Regions from separate parts of the Peribacillus sp. FW305-BF15 genome, predicted to be linked through region 1. Evidence: riboswitches for the same ligand, from Rfam matches in the RefSeq annotation. Region 1 holds a riboswitch; the other holds the start of a gene.
The links. Region 1 has a riboswitch for FMN ahead of ribE (riboflavin synthase). Riboswitches for the same ligand answer to the same signal wherever they lie in the genome.
Positions count from the first base shown of each region.

Region 2: linked by a shared signal. The riboswitch ahead of AC3WLU_RS11370 (ECF transporter S component) and the one ahead of ribE (riboflavin synthase) in region 1 are both predicted to bind FMN.

Region 1 is NZ_JBYSYV010000022.1:43,508-52,161, reverse strand. Features, by position in the region: gene putP (sodium/proline symporter PutP) at 143-1,612, shown strand; gene AC3WLU_RS20590 (ATP-binding protein) at 1,988-3,055, shown strand; gene AC3WLU_RS20585 (DEAD/DEAH box helicase) at 3,103-4,239, shown strand; gene megL (methionine gamma-lyase) at 4,466-5,641, shown strand; gene AC3WLU_RS20575 (TspO/MBR family protein) at 5,638-6,375, opposite strand; FMN riboswitch at 6,578-6,709, shown strand; gene ribE (riboflavin synthase) at 6,856-7,494, shown strand; partial or broken gene ribB (3,4-dihydroxy-2-butanone-4-phosphate synthase) at 7,513-8,151, shown strand; gene ribH (6,7-dimethyl-8-ribityllumazine synthase) at 8,229-8,654, shown strand, end outside.
Region 2 is NZ_JBYSYV010000009.1:55,163-63,816, forward strand. Features, by position in the region: gene ccsB (c-type cytochrome biogenesis protein CcsB) at 1-81, shown strand, start outside; gene AC3WLU_RS11345 (response regulator) at 376-1,092, shown strand; gene AC3WLU_RS11350 (ATP-binding protein) at 1,089-2,882, shown strand; gene sigX (RNA polymerase sigma factor SigX) at 3,099-3,659, shown strand; gene AC3WLU_RS11360 (RsiX family anti-sigma factor) at 3,625-4,854, shown strand; gene serA (phosphoglycerate dehydrogenase) at 4,902-6,476, opposite strand; FMN riboswitch at 6,797-6,933, shown strand; gene AC3WLU_RS11370 (ECF transporter S component) at 7,098-7,679, shown strand; gene AC3WLU_RS11375 (ferredoxin) at 7,794-8,042, opposite strand; gene AC3WLU_RS11380 (YpbB family protein) at 8,333-8,654, shown strand, end outside.

The DNA.
Region 1 (8,654 bases):
AATGATTTATTCTAATAAAATGAATTTTCTTACTTATATTGAAAGTGAAATCGTTGAAAGGTGCAAGAACTTCTTAACATATGTTTTTTTTTCTGATAAGCTTACAAGATGAAAATTAACCTATAAATAGGAGGATTCATTTTTGGAATATGGAATTATAATATCAATTGCAATATACATGGCAGGTATGCTTTTAATTGGTTATTTGGCCTATCGGAAAACGGCTAACTTAACCGATTACATGCTTGGCGGCCGGAACTTGGGGCCGGCTGTAACGGCATTGAGTGCAGGGGCTTCCGATATGAGTGGCTGGCTGTTGATGGGTCTTCCTGGTGCGATGTACATAAGCGGGTTGAGTGCTGGCTGGATTGTCATCGGCCTGTGTGCAGGCTCTTATTTAAACTGGTTATTCGTGGCACCAAGGCTTCGGACATATACGGAAATTGCCGGCAATTCGATTACGATTCCCGACTTTTTGGGAAATCGGTTTAAAGATGGCTCCCGCGTCTTAAAAGTGGTATCAGCATCGGTCATTTTAATTTTCTTCACCTTTTATACCTCTTCAGGCATGGTGGCAGGCGGTGAGCTTTTCCGTACGGCTTTCAATTTAGATTACCGGTGGGGTATCTGGCTGACGGCAAGCGTTGTTATTCTTTATACATTATTTGGCGGATTCCTGGCTGTCAGCTGGACGGACTTTGTACAAGGTACAATCATGTTCATTGCCTTAATTCTAGTACCAGTTGTCACGATTGTAAATATTGGGGGCTGGGATCCCACCTTCAATGAAATAAAATCGATTAACCCGAATTTATTGCATGTTTTTGAAGGAACATCAACCATTGGCATCATATCTCTTCTGGCATGGGGGCTTGGTTATTTCGGGCAGCCTCATATAATCGTCCGCTTCATGGCGGTCTCATCTGTTAAAGAATTGAAAAGTGCACGGCGAATCGGCATGGGATGGATGATTTTTGCTATTGTTGGAGCGATGTTCACCGGATTGGTGGGGATAGCATATTTTAACCTGACAAATAGTCCTTTAGGGGATAGGAATGCTGAGTCCGTCTTCATCATATTAGCTAAAGAACTGTTTCCATCTTTAATTACAGGCTTCTTGTTGGCTGCGATTTTAGCAGCGGTCATGAGTACGATTGCATCACAGCTGTTAGTATCGGCAAGTGCTCTGACAGATGATTTCTATAAGCAGTTCATTCGGCCGAACGCATCTGATAAGGAATTAGTGCTGGTAGGTCGGTTTGGCGTATTGGCGATATCTGCCATTGCCCTATTATTGGCTTTTAATCCAAGCGGTACGATCCTTAAATTGGTTGGTTATGCATGGGCTGGTTTTGGAGCGGCATTCGGTCCTGTCATTTTGTTAAGCCTGTACTGGAAACGGATGACGAAATGGGGAGCCTTGGCGGGAATGATTGTCGGTACGGCAACCGTGATCGTCTGGGATATGATCGATAGGTTTGCTGAAATATACGAAATCATTCCTGGTTTCATCGCTGGTTCAATAGCTGTGGTCGTTTTCAGCTTACTATCGGCCAAGCCTACAAAAGATATCGAAGAAGAATTCAATCAAGCCATTAAAGACCTCTCTTGATTTATTGAAAATCCAGTAGTAATGCTGCTGGATTTTTTAACGATATAAAACAATGATTACTATATATATGTTACAATATCGATAGAGTCCTTATGTTGAAAACATGAGGGCTTTTTTTGAGTGATTTGGGAATAATAAACCAAAAAACAATACAAAGGAAAAAATATGAACCAATCTCATAAAATTGCATGTAAAGTGGCTTTTATATATATATTCATTGGGGTCTTATGGATTATCATTACGGATTACATCTCTATGACGCAGGCAAGGTCAGATGTTCAGATATATGCAATGTTTCAACATTCCAAAGGGTGGATGTTCATATTCATAACCGGACTTTTCCTTTACTTCATAATCAGGTATTGGACGGGGAAAATGTTGAGGTCCCAACAGGAATTCATTCTGAAGGATGAACAGTATCGGTCGCTGTTCAAGCATAACCCGGATTGTGTCCTTGAGCTGAATCTCGAAGGAAATGTCGTTTCGATAAACCCGGAAGCAGAAAAACTGTTAGGTCATCATAGTGAAAATTTGAAAGGCAAGAATGCGAATCATCTCATCAACTGGAATGAAAGTGATAAAGTAGCTGAATTCTTTCAACAGTCCCTTCAAGGGGAGGCTGTAAAATTCGAAACGACCATACAGAATAGCAGTGATGAACAACGGATAATCCGTGTAACTTTTTTACCGATCATCGTCCACTCGGAAATGCTTGGAGTATATGCCATCGTAAGGGATATCACCGAATTGCGGCGCGAAGAGGAATTAATGATCATGTCTGAAAAACTATCTGTTATCGGACATCTGGCTGCAGCCGTCGCACATGAGATAAGGAATCCGCTGACATCGTTAAAAGGATTCGTACAGTTAATGGATATGACCCAGGAAGTGAACCCGCTGCATTCTGATATCATGTTGAAGGAAATTGACCGAATCAATATTATCTCAAGTGAACTTTTGGTTCTCGGGAAGAAACAGGATGTCGCATTCTGCAGGATCGATCTTGCCGACAGTTTACAACAGGTATTCACGTTGATGAAAGCAGAAACGAATTTGAATAATATCGAAATGGGGCTAAGGATTAAAACCGCTGAACCGATTTATATAATGGCTGATTCAATTGAACTTAAACAGTTGGTAATCAATATCGTCAAGAATAGCATTGAAGCGATCGAAGATAATGGGGAAATTGATATATCGCTGCAAATCATCGATGGACATGCTGTAGTCAGCGTGAGTGACAATGGCATGGGAATGGGACCCGAGCGCCTTGAACGGATTGGTGAACCTTTTTACTCGACGAAGGAAAAAGGTTCAGGGATCGGGCTTGCAATTTGCCGGAAAATCGTTCATCGCCTTCACGGGGAAATGGATTTTGAAAGTGAGATAAACAAAGGGACGACGGTTACAATTCGTATTCCATTGGCTACTGGACAAGAATAAATGGTACTATGAAAGATAGGAAAAGTTTTATATTAAAGGAGAACGATATGAGCGAATTACCTGCATTAATAAACGATAGAAAAACATATATACAAGAAGCCTGGAAAAAGTCCGGATTCGGACAACTTACCCCGATACAAACGAAAGCGATCCCCGTGATTGTCGAGGGAAAGGATATCATGGCCGAATCACCGACAGGTACAGGAAAAACATTGGCATATTTACTGCCATTGCTGGAAAAGATTGATCCTGAAAAAAAATCGCCCCAAGCTTTGATTCTGGCATCATCACGGGAACTGGTCATGCAGATCAATGAAGAAATTCGCATTTGGTCAGAGGGGAGCGGCATAATGGGTGCAGCATTCATCGGCGGTGCTAATGTGAAAAGGCAGTTGGACAAACTGAAGAAGCGTCCACAGGTGATTGCTGGAACACCGGGGCGGATTTACGAATTGATTGCCCAAAAGAAACTGAAGATGCATGAAGTTAAGACGATAGTACTTGATGAAGGTGACCAATTGATCATTCCAGAACATATGGGAACGATCAATAATATTATCAAAACAACACTAAAAGATCGGCAAATCATGGTATTTTCAGCAACCCTGCCAGAGGAAACGGAAAAAGCGGCCAGGGGATTCATGAATGAACCCGAAATGATCAAGGTCGATAAAAATGAAAAAATGGAATCCAAGGTGGACCATCTTTACTTTGTTGTTGAGAGACGGGAGAAGTCCAAGATTCTCGAGAAAATCACAAGACTTAAAGATGTGAAGGCACTTGCCTTCCTGAATGATATTGCGGAGCTTAGCGTCTTACATGAAAAGCTGAGTTATAAAGGTATTGAAATGGGCGTGCTTCACGGTGAATCCAATAAAGTCGACAGGGAGAAAGCACTGCGTAAGCTTCGTTCCGGAAAATCCCCGATGCTGATAGCAACGGATGTAGCGGCCAGGGGGCTGGATATTAAAGGCCTTACTGCGGTCGTTCACATTGATATGGCTGACAATATCGAACAATATATCCATAGATCCGGGAGAACTGGGCGTGCAGGTGCAGATGGCACGGTCATTTCAATCGTAACGGAAAGAGAAGAGCGAGAGTTGAAAAAAATGGCTCGTGAACTGGGGTTACCATTAACGAGAGTAACCTTCTATGGTGGAAACATCGTAGTCGATGAATGATTCGCAAAAAAAGGGACGGCCATGGCGGCTGTCCCTTTTTTTGGAATTCACGTAAGAATTAAAAATTAAAAGAGGTGCTCAATTTGCAGGATCCAACTGAACAGAATGAAGCTTATTTTTACTAAATGCAGTGTTCATTTATGGGTGATAATCATGAATGAAAACGCTTCCTTAATATGGGTTTTTGACATATGATAGCAATAGACATAGGTTAGGGGGAAACGGTATGACAAGAAAGTATAAACAATTTGAAACGGCAGTCATCCATGAAGGATATGACTCGAAGAAGCATTTGGGAAGCTTGGCAACACCTTTATTCCAAACCTCAACATTCACTTTCGAAAATGCCGAGCAAGGGGAGAGGCGTTTTGCCGGTATCGAAGATGGATATATTTATTCTCGCCTTGGAAATCCAACGGTACAAGTGCTTGAAGAAAAGATTGCCGCACTGGAAGGCGGGGAAGCTGGCCTTGCTTTCGGTTCAGGCATGGCTGCCGTTTCAGCAGTACTTTTTGCGTTAACTAAAACAGATGATCACATCCTCTGCTCACAGGGGGTATATGGTTGTACATTTGGCCTTCTGCAGCTAATGAAAAATAAATACCGGATCACTCATGATTTTTGTGAAATGGATACTGAAGAACAGCTTAGGAAAATGATCCGGCCGGAAACGACCTGCATCTATGTAGAAACCCCGATCAATCCGACGATGAAAATGATTGACTTACAGATGGTGGTGAAAGTTGCGAAGGAATATAATGTGACGGTCGTAGTCGATAATACATTTTCGACGCCCTACCTACAGAGACCGCTTGAGTATGGCTGTGATATCGTCCTTCATAGCGCTACGAAATATCTTTGCGGGCATGGGGATGTCGTTGCGGGACTTGTCGTCGGTAAAAAGGAATTCATGAATCATATAGCTGGGACTACACAGAAAGATATCGGTGGAATCATTTCACCATTCGACGCCTGGCTACTATTGCGGGGGTTAAAGACCTTGCACGTCAGGATGGACCGTCATTCGGCCAATGCAATGGCAATCTTTCATGAACTTAAGAAACATCCAAAGGTGAAAAAGGTATATTATCCAGGTGATGAAGCTTCCCCGGATCATTATATCATGCAAAAACAGATGAAACATGGCGGCGGCCTTATCTCTTTCGAATTGCATGGCACAAAACAGGATGCACAGGAATTCCTCAATAAATTGAATCTAATTAAAATTGCCGTAAGTCTTGGGGATGCCGAAACATTGATCCAGCATCCCGCTACCATGACGCACTCTGCCGTTCCTGAAGATTCACGGGAACAAATGGGCATCAGTGACCAGCTGGTCCGTCTCTCAGTTGGCCTAGAAGCTTGGCAGGATGTATGGCAAGATCTTCAGCAAGCATTTTAGGCTACCATATTCCTTCTACTTTTTATGAAGATGGTTATGGATATGATAAAAGTGATGGCAGAGAGGATATAAGAAATGTCCGTGATTACAGGATAGGCGGAGCTATTTCGTATCCCGATGCCTATGAACGCCCAAACGAATACGAGAAGATAGCACCAATCCCGGTTTTTACCTGCGAAGACAAAGGCCAGGGTTGTTGCTGCAATCAGCAGGACGATCGTCCAGGTTAAACTGGAAACCCCAAAACCGTCCCATTTGATATAGGTTAGGTAATAAGAAATGTCAGCGATCGTTGCAACACTTACCCAGCCTGTATAGACGGAAAATGGAAATAGGTCGAAAGTAGTGTGTTCCACTTTTTTTATGCTTGTATAAATGACCATTAAAGTAGCCAAAAGAGCAATGATGATGAATACGGATAACAAAAAGTGTTCATAGTGCCAAGCTAAAAGCCAAGCGCCATTCAAGACACAGCTTAAAGCGAACCAAGGGAAGGATGCCTTATAAGCAGGGCTGTTTTGATGTTTACTTAAAAACTGCCTGAATACCCAGATGGCGAGCAGGAAATAGATCAAGCCCCATATGGAAAATACATATCCGGCAGGAGTGAAAACGACATGAAGTTTATCGGAAATCTCTCCTGATGTCTGGCCGTTCAATGGCAGGAAATTGGCTAAAAAATTCATCGTGACGACGAACAGATAGAAAATCAGGTTGATGATGGAAATAAGCATTAAGCTTCCTCCTTATATGAAGTTTGATTCTCTAATCCTATTCCACATATTTAGCCTGCCTAACCTTTTTGGAGCACATCGGGGTTAAGGGGGATCATTTTTACATAAAGTTAGGAAGTTCCTGTAACAATTGAACCATTTAAGGTTAGAAATTTTACATCTTCACTTTATGGTGATAAAATATTCAAAGATTCATATTATTTTAGTCCTTCGGGGTCGGGTGAAAATCCCAACCGGCGGTGATGAAGAAATTCTAAGCCCGCGAGCCTGTTAAAAGGCAGGATTTGGTGAGATTCCAAAGCCGACAGTACAGTCTGGATGGGAGAAGGACGTGTGGAACCCAAGTGTATACGTACGCCTAATTTTTCGAAAATGAAAATATTAGGCTTTTTAGGTATACAATTTTTTTCACTCATTTCTCCTGCTAACCCTTTAGGCCATCCTAAGGGGTTTTTTATATTTTATAAAAGGGGGAAAAACATGTTTACGGGAATCATTGAGGATATCGGTACCGTACATTCCTTGAAAAAAGGAAAAAGCAGTATGGAGTTATCGATTCGTTCTGAAAAAATCCTTGAAGATGTGCATCTGGGGGATAGTATTTCAGTCAACGGGGTCTGCTTAACGGTAACGTCCTTCACGAAAAGTTTATTTACGGTCGACGTGATGCCGGAAACGGTCAAAGCTTCCTCGATCCGGACGTTAAAATTGGGATCACCTGTTAATCTCGAACGAGCCATGAGTGCACAGGGAAGATTTGGCGGTCATTTTGTTTCAGGTCATATCGACGGAACCGGAACGATCATAAAAAAAGAACGGAAAGAAAATGCCGTATATTATGTAATCCAACTGGAAGAAGGGCTTAGTGCCTTTTGCATTCCAAAAGGTTCCGTGGCCATTGATGGAACAAGCTTGACGATATTTGGGATCGAAAGGAACCTTTTGACGGTATCATTGATTCCATTGACTCATCAGGACACCATATTGGGACAAAAAGCGGCTGGCGATATCGTTAACATCGAAAACGACATGATTGGGAAATATATAATACATCAAATGAAAAATGGCAATCCAAAACCAGGACTGAATTTAGAGTTTTTGGCAGAGCATGGATTCTAATAAAAGGGCGGTGTAATGATGTTCCATACAATAGAAGAAGCAATAGAAGATTTGAAGGCTGGCAAGGTAGTAATCGTGTCCGATGATGAAGACCGTGAAAATGAAGGGGATTTTGTGGTGTTGGCCGAAAAGGCTACACCGGAAACGATTAATTTCATGGCGACTCATGGACGTGGTTTGATTTGTACGACCATCACTGAACAACTGGCAGCAAAATTGAAACTGCATCCTATGGTAGGCGAAAATACCGATCATCATGGCACTGCTTTTACGGTAAGTGTCGATCATAAAAGCACCTCTACAGGAATCAGTGCTTTTGAACGGTCCTTGACCATCCTTGAGCTTCTTAATGAAGATTCGGTCGCAGAAGATTTCCAAAGGCCTGGTCACACTTTTCCGATAGTCGCTAAAGAAGGCGGCGTATTAAGAAGGGCAGGACATACGGAGGCATCGGTGGACTTGGCGAAGTTATGCGGTGCCGCTCCAGCCGGTGTAATTTGTGAGATCATGAATGAAGATGGATCGATGGCCCGCGTATCCGATTTAGAAGTCATCGCTGATAAATTTAACCTGAAGTTCATTACGATAGCCGATTTGGTTCGGTATCTTCAACATAATGATCCAATCGGGAAACAGGAACTTGAAATGAACATCCCGAAAGCTTGAAAGATTTTTAAGGAATGAAATCTTAACATGAAAAAATTATTGTTTTTAAAAATTAGGAGGAATTAGACATGGGGAAAACTATTGAAGCGCAATTAATCGGATCAGGATTGAAAGTAGGAATCGTGGTAGGAAGATTTAATGAGTTTATCACAAGCAAGCTTTTAGGAGGGGCAATGGATGGCCTTAAGCGTCATGGCGTTGATGAGAATGATGTTGACATCGCGTGGGTCCCGGGTGCTTTTGAACTTCCGTTAATTGCTAAGAAACTTGTGAATACAGGTAAATATGATGCGGTAATCGGTCTTGGAACGGTAATCAGGGGTGCTACTTCACATTATGATTATGTCTGCAATGAAGCAGCTAAAGGCATGGCTTCCGTTTCTTTGGAAACAGGTGTACCGGTTATCTTCGGTTTGCTGACAACTGAGAATATTGAACAAGCCATTGAACGTGCTGGAACAAAATCAGGTAACAAAGGCTATGAAGCGGCCGTT
Region 2 (8,654 bases), on a different contig from region 1:
GCCGTCATCGGTTTTGCCATCATCATGTTTAACCTGATTTTCGTCAATCTTGTTATTGCTGGTTTGCATTCATATGCTTGATTCTGTATTGTAATGTTTAGATGAAGGGGGTCTTTTGATAGAAACGTCGAGAGTTGGCTTATCGATTTTTCTAGAAAATGATCCCTTTTTCTGTCAATCCCATTCAATGGGAATATTTCGGTGAAATAGCAATTATCCATTCTTGATGGGCGGTCGGAGTCTTTTTTGTGACAAAATGGTGAAAGGTTCATGGAAGCCTTGTGAAATCGGCTCTTTATCGTACGATGTAAGGAAAAAGTATTAGTCATGGAAGTATTCATTTTGTAGAATATATGATAGGAGGCTGATTACATAATGTATAACGCTATTAAAATTCTCGTGGTGGATGATGAGGAAAGAATCCGCCGGCTGCTAAAGATGTATTTGGAAAGGGAAGAATACATAATCGATGAAGCTGAAAATGGAGATATGGCTTTAACAAAAGCCCTTGAAAATGATTATGATTTAATTTTATTGGATATTATGATGCCTGGGAAAGATGGAATCGAAGTTTGCCGTGAATTAAGGGAAAAGAAAACGACTCCAATTATCATGCTGACGGCTAAAGGGGAAGAAGTGAACCGTGTTCAAGGATTCGAAGTGGGGACTGATGATTATATCGTAAAGCCGTTCAGTCCCCGTGAAGTCGTGTTAAGGGTTAAAGCTTTATTGCGTCGCTCTTCAAGCACAGGTTACATGCAGACGGAAACGACGGCAAAAGATGTGATCGTCTTCTCGCATCTAACAATAGATAATGATGCCCACCGTGTACTTGCTGATAACAAAGAGGTTTCATTAACACCGAAAGAATATGAATTGTTATATTTCTTGGCGAAATCCCCAGATAAGGTTTTTGACCGGGAGCAATTGTTAAAAGAAGTATGGCACTATGAATTCTTTGGAGATCTTCGAACTGTAGACACGCATGTTAAACGCTTGCGTGAAAAATTAAACCGCATATCCGAAAACGCAGCCAAGATGATTGTGACCGTTTGGGGTGTAGGTTACAAGTTCGAAGTCATTAATGACTGATGCTATGGGGCAGTGTTGTAGGGAAGCTATGGGCAACGATCCTATTGCTTGTGTCGTTTGTATTAATTGTTTTAACCGTTCTGCTGGTCGAATTCTTTGAGAATTTCCAAATTGAAAATATTGAAAATGATTTAACCAAAACGGCTGAACAAATCATTAAGGTGACCAATGAACATCAGGGATCTAGCAATGAGGTATTACAAATAGCTTCGGAATTAATAGGCAATGAAACGAAAATGATCATTCTTAATAATGACAAAATGGTATTCTCATCCATCGGTGGAGATAATGAGTTTGAAATCACGCCGGAACTCATTAAAAATGACCCCGAATTGCTCAAGGTTTTTACGGAAAGAAAGACTGTAAAAAAGGAAATGGCGCTATCGGATGATGCGGGAAACGAGGGCTTATCCGCAATCGTGGTAGGCATTCCGCTTGAATTGAATGGGGAACAGGATGAAGTGTTCCTATTTCAATCGTTGGAGTCCATGGAAGAAACCACAAAATCCACTACACAGTTCATTTTATTGGCAGCAGGCATCGCCATTATTTTGACAACGATTTTTGCTTTCTTTTTATCTACAAGAATCAATGCTCCATTGGTGAAGATGAGGGAAGCCGCCCTAGCGATTGCCCGGGGGAAATTTGATACAAAGGTTCCAATACTGACTCAAGATGAAATCGGTGAGCTGGCCATAGCGTTTAATCAGATGAGAAAGCAACTGAAATTCAACATGAATGCACTTAGTCAGGAAAAGGAACATCTCTCCAGCATTCTTAGCAGTATGGCAGATGGGGTCATCACCTTCAATAAAGACGGCACAATTCTTGAAACGAATCCGCCAGCGGAAAGGTTTCTGCAATCCTGGTATTTTGAAAAGGGCTATAACCGGGAAGATACTGTGAATGTCCCTTTGGTTTTGATGAATCTTTTTGATGAATCTGAGTCCTTCGATAAGGAACAAGTCGGTGAAATTACCTTGCAGGGCCGTAATTGGGGATTGATTGTCAGTCCGCTATATACAAATGGCGACAATATTCGGGGAGCGGTGGCCATCATAAGGGATATGAGTGATGAAAGACGTATGGACAAACTCAGGACTGATTTCATAGCGAATGTCTCCCATGAGTTAAGGACCCCGATTTCAATGTTGCAAGGATATAGTGAAGCGATTGTAGATGACATTGCGGGCAGTGAAGAGGAAAAGGTGGAAATGGCCCGCATCATCTATGATGAATCTTTAAGAATGGGACGTTTAGTCAATGATCTACTCGATCTAGCTAAATTGGAATCGGGTAAAATGAATCTAAGCTATGAATGTGTACCCGTTTCTCCATATTTAAAGAGGATTACAAGTAAGTTTTCTGGGCTGGCTAAAGAAAAAGGGATTACAATATCAGCCAGCCTGCAAGACAATCAGATTCAATGGCATTTCGATCCGGACCGTATTGAACAGGTTTTGACCAATTTAATTGATAATGCGATTCGTCATACTCCCCCAGGCGGTAACATTGATGTCATTCAGAGGACAAGTGATCGAAGGGGACTGATCATTGATGTGAGGGACTCTGGATCTGGAATTCCCGAAGAGGATCTGCCTTTTGTATTCGAGAGGTTTTATAAAGCGGATAAAGCAAGGACCCGCGGCCGTTCGGGTACCGGATTGGGTTTGGCAATCGTAAAAAATATAATCAATGCCCATGATGGCTACATTTCGGTAAACAGTTTACCTAATAAAGGGACGACATTCAGTATCATTTTGCCTCGAATTATGGAAAACGCTGAATGAATGACAGGTGGATCGCCAGATAATCTTGTTTCATAAAGAACTGCGAAGACAAAGGCAATTGGATTTCTTTCCAACTTGTCTTTGTTTTTTTAGGACACAAAATAAGAAGTACCTGATATGTGGAAATTAACGGAATTTTATAATAAGTTTAAAGCCGAAGTATGTAACTTTTGTTTAGGATTGACGACTATATTTATGAACGGATGTGGGGAAATGATGGATTCCGTTTTCCACGATCTTTATGAAAAATATCATCAGGAAATATATCAATTCATTTTTTATATGACTAAAAATCGAGAAACCGCCGAAGACCTTGTTCAGGAGGTCTATATCCGGGTGATGAAGGCCTATGAACGCTTCGAAGGAAAAAGCAGTGAAAAAACGTGGATGTATTCGATTGCCAGAAATGTGACGATTGATCACTTTCGGAAACAAAAAGGTTGGAAAGACAAAATCTTTCCTAATTTTGATTGGGATAGGCAATTGCTGAAAGATGAAGAACCCATTCCCGAGGAAGTGGCTATCAAGAACGATGAAATCCAAGATATTTACCAATGCTTAAACCGGTGTACCACGAATCAAAGATCCGTGATCATTTTACGATATATTCAGGGATTGTCCATTACGGAAACTTCTGAAGTATTGAATTGGAGTGAAAGTAAGGTAAAAACGACCCAACACCGAGCTTTGAAGGCCATTAAAAAGTTGATGGAAGATTTATCAGGAAAGGAGGGCCACCGCATTGAGGAGATCCCGTTGGAAAGAAAGCGAAATTGAAGACATGCTGCGCGAGCTTCCGACATTAAAAGATGACCGGACCAAGGCAGAGGTGTATGCGAGAATACATGATAAAAAGAAAAAGAAGAAGAAACACTGGATACCTCTGTTCGCGGGTGTTGCCTCCTTATTCTTAATGGTTGTTTTGGCATCATCGTTCATTATTGAAAAAAAAGGAACGACAAGTCGAGAAGACAGCGGCAGCAGTGGGAAATTATCTCTATCTGAAAGTAAGGAAATGGCAGATCTTGAACGGAAGGATTCAAGTAACCAAGAAAAGTCCTCAGAAGATAAACAGGAAGCTCAAGAGTTTTCGAGTAACCAAGCGAAAACCGAATCCAAAGACAAGTTTTCAGAAATGGAACCGCGAAAAGGGGAAAAGGAAAAAACATTTGAACAAGCGATCTACCAGGATGACCTTAAAAATGCCTCGATCATTACGATGGGTGTCCCGGATGATCAAATGAATTTCATCGTTCCCATTTCAATTAAACTTAAACATCATGATGAAAGTGATACACTGAATCAGTTAGTTAATCAAATGTCCGATATTGATGAAGCGCAATATGGGCTATCTGACTATTTTCCGCTTGACATTAAGATTAGCCAAGGAAACGATATAAACACTGCCCATATCGATTTTCCAGAAAAAAGCCGACTGTTGGCTGAAGATACACTTTTTCTCCATTTGATGGAAGAAACGCTTTCCTATAACAATATAGAGAAAATGACATTTTCCACAGAAGGTAAGCAAGGTGCCAGGTTTGCCCATGCGGGATATTTAAAGGAGGTGGATATACCTCATCAAAAAAAACGCACATACCTTCTTTATCAAAGGGATGAGTCCTCTCCAAGTTTCCTTGTTCCAAGCAATATGGGTTATCGGGACTTTGAGGAGGCGCTTCAAGCCGGAAAAGGGGAGGCGGACATCGAGGGAATTTCACCTGCAATCCCCCATGACCTGAAATGGGAAAGGATAAGCACTAATGGAAATCTTGTGACTATTCACCTATCAGATCAAGCCGTTATTGAAAATAGTGAGGAAACCCTTCAAGCTTTAGAAGCCATACTCTTCATAGCTAAGGATTTTGGTTTTGAAAAAGTGAAGTTTGAAAATGCTCCTATTGAAGAGGTGGGAAAGCTGAATTTAACTGAAGACATAATGGTGCCCGAAGCACCGAACCAAGTGAATTGAATGCATTAACAGAAAAAAGTGCCCGCGCTGCGGGCACTTTTTTCTTCTTATAATGAAATACGGGCCAAGAACGTAATTTCTTCTGTTTCCATTAAAAACTGTTTCATGTTGTCTTCTAATGGTAAATCGAAGCTCAAAACCATGATGGCTTCACCGCCAGCTTCTTTTCGGCCAACCTGCATGGTGGCGATATTCACTCCGTGATCACCCAGGACCTTACCTACGTTACCGATTACACCGGGTTTATCGGTATGCTGGATATAAAGTAAATTCGATTCTGGGTGAAAGTCGATTTTGAAACCATTCAAACTTACAATTCGAGAACCGTAATTTTCGATATAGGTCCCACTTATTGTTAATTCTCGGTTGTCACCTTTTACTTTAAGGCTGATCAAATTCGAGTAACCTAAAGAGTCCGTAGAGATTTTTTCACCAATGGTTATACCACGCTCTTTTGCGATCAACAAGGCATTCACTTCATTGACTGATGCATCGACTCTTGATCTTAAAAAGCCGGAGATTAAACTTTTTGTAAGAATCGCGGTATCGAAATCCAAAGATTCTCCTGCATATGTAACGGAGATTTCCTGAATTCCTTCATTCATGCACTGGGAAGCAATCGATCCCATTTGCTGAACAAGTTGATGGAATGGCTGTACCTTTTCAAACACTTCTTTAGATATGGCTGGAAGGTTGATTGAGCTTGAGACTGGATTTCCTTCGAAATAGGTCAAAACTTCTTGGGCAACCTGTACGGCGACATTCAATTGGGCTTCTTTCGTGGAAGCGCCTAGATGCGGTGTAGCAATGACGCTGTCCAGTTCCAGCAGTTTATGGCCAAGTGGAGGTTCTTCGACGAAAACGTCCAGTGCCGCCCCTGCAACATGCCCTTGAACTAACATTTCATATAAATCATCTTCGTCTAGAATTCCACCACGGGCGCAGTTCAGTACATAAACCCCTTTTTTACAGGTAAGCAGTTTTTCTTTATTAATTAATCCTCTAGTTTCATTCGTTAGTGGTGTATGAACAGTAATGATGTCTGCTTTAGGAAGCAATTCATCCAATGGCAGGGCCGTTACGGACATTTTCTTTGCACGATCTACAGTCAGGAACGGGTCATAGACAATGACATCCATGCCAAACACTTTAGCACGTTTGGCAATTTCCCCTCCGATGCGTCCAAAGCCAACTATGCCTAATGTTTTTCCACGAAGTTCAGTTCCCGTATAGGAGGAACGTTTCCACTCCCCATTTTTCAATGAAGCATAAGCTTGCGGAATGTGGCGCATTAATGAAGCCATCATCGCGAATGTATGTTCAGCTGTTGAAATGGTGTTGCCGTCAGGTGCATTAACCACGACAATCCCGCGTTTTGTCGCTGCGGGGATGTCTATGTTATCAACACCGACACCAGCGCGAGCTATAATTTTCAACTGCGGCATACGGTTCATTAAATCTTCCGAAACCTTTGTTGCACTTCTCACAAGAATTGCATCGATCTGATCAAGTTCGTTTGCAGCTTCCTCTACGGTCTTCTGAATGAGCTGAATATTGGATGCCTCTGAAAGCGGTCCAAGTCCTTCTGGTTTAATGGCGTCTGCTACTAAAATCCGATACACGTCTAAACACCTTCCTAAGGAAAAAGTTATCTTAAATTTCAGTTAATTTTACAATTGAAATGCTGATAATGTCAATTTGGCATATCTGAATGAAAGCGCTTAAACAAATGATTTTCAACTGATCATCCGTTTAAGGTGGCGATATAAATAGCTTCGCTCCTTTTGCGAAAAATTTTCGAATTGCCATATTGTAAATCCGCTGTTTGTTTTAAGCCGTTCACTGCGACAATCGATATTCATCCTACATGCATCAAATGAGAAAAAATGCTATCAAAAAAAAGGCATTTCAGATATAATGGGAAGTATAAAAAATTTTATAGGTCTATCTTCGGGGCGGGGCGCAATTCCCCACCGGCGGTGATGAAGGAATTTCTACTTCTAAGCCCGCGAGCCTTACAAGGCAGGATTTGGTGTAATTCCAAAGCCGACAGTATAGTCTGGATGGGAGAAGATGGAGGTTCCTTAGTGCGTTTCAACAGTTATTTGCTGAACGTTTGTTTGATGTAACCTTTAATTTATCCCTTTAATTCCATTGGAATTAAAGGGTTTTTATTGAACATCAACATATTTTGGAATCCTAACCTCTTTTTCAGGTAGATCGGAAAAGAAGGAGAGAGAACTATGAAAAAGAACAAAGTGAAAAAAATGGTCTCACTTGCCATGATGGGAAGCATTTCATATTTATTGATGCTTTTAAATTTCCCGTTTCCAGGATTCCCGCCTTTTCTCAATGTTGATTTTAGCGACATACCAGCACTGATGGCGGCATTGATTTTCGGTCCGATGGCTGGAATTCTAGTCGAGTTCATTAAAAACCTATTGGATTTAGTCATGACAGGGACCTTGACTGCTTTGCCTGTGGGGCATATCGCTAACTTTATAGCCGGAATACTGTTTGTCTTGCCGACTTATTATGTATTTCAGAAAATCAATTCAAAAAAAGGAATGACGTTCGCCTTACTTGCGGGAACAGTTTCCATGGCAGTATTCATGAGCGTATTAAACTATTTTGTCTTTTTACCGGCTTATACCTTCTTTATGGGATGGGATGCCATGTCGGCGCCCGAGTCAAGAAAGTTCGTTACGACGGCAATCTTGCCTTTCAACGTGATTAAAGGCGTGCTCATCACATCTGTATTCATGTTGCTGTTCATTAAATTACAGACATGGATCAATAAGCAAACATTATATAAAAATGCTTAACGGCATTGACGATAGAAATGAAAAAACAACCGGATATCCATATCCGGTTGTTTTTTTATGCCTGTTTTTTGGCCAAAAGAAAAAGCCATTCTCGATTGAAAATGGCTTGTAACTTTATTCGAATTTTAGTGCATCTCCGTCAAATGCCTCGTCAGCAACTTTGATGGAATCCGTTGGGCATCCTTCAAATGCATCCATCATGTCGTCTATAAGTACATCTGGAATTTCAACGATACCCTCGTTATCGTCAAGGGTAACAAATGCAATCCCTTCGTCATCATAATCATATATATCTGGTGCAGCTGCTCCGCAAGCTCCACAAGCTATGCATGTTTCTTTATCCACAATAGTAAATTTAGCCATGAATATAACCCCTCCTAAGTTGATTAACAACTGATAATCTTTTTATTTCAGATTATTATCTCTTTCCTATTGTAAGACCGAATGCCAAACTTTTCAATAGAAATTGTATTGATAATAACTATCATGTAGTTGAATGTCAACGAAAAACATCGAAAAAATTAACTTGGTCCTTTCCATGTTTCGTCATTTAGTCACATAATTTCCGTTGTATTCATCAATAATAACGGCGGTTTTTGCAGATTTTTGTTACAATGGGTTTATTGGTTAAATGAAACAAGGATGTGAGTCCCATGAATAATTATCTACAGGCCATCATTCTATATACGATAAAAAAATTTCAAGGTGAGCGCTCCATTTATGCTATATACCATATGCTGCAGGGGAAGAAATCGTCACAAACCATCCAAGATGCCCATTTATTCGGGTTAACGGATATTTTTGGGACAATGCCTCGATTTACCCGTCAGCAATTAAATCAAAACATTGAACATTCACTTAAGCATGACTTAATTAATTTAACGGATAAACCGGATGCATATGAAATTAGTTTGCAAGGTGAACGAATGTTGGACGATTACTTTAAAAATAATCCTTTTCCGGAGTATTTAAATG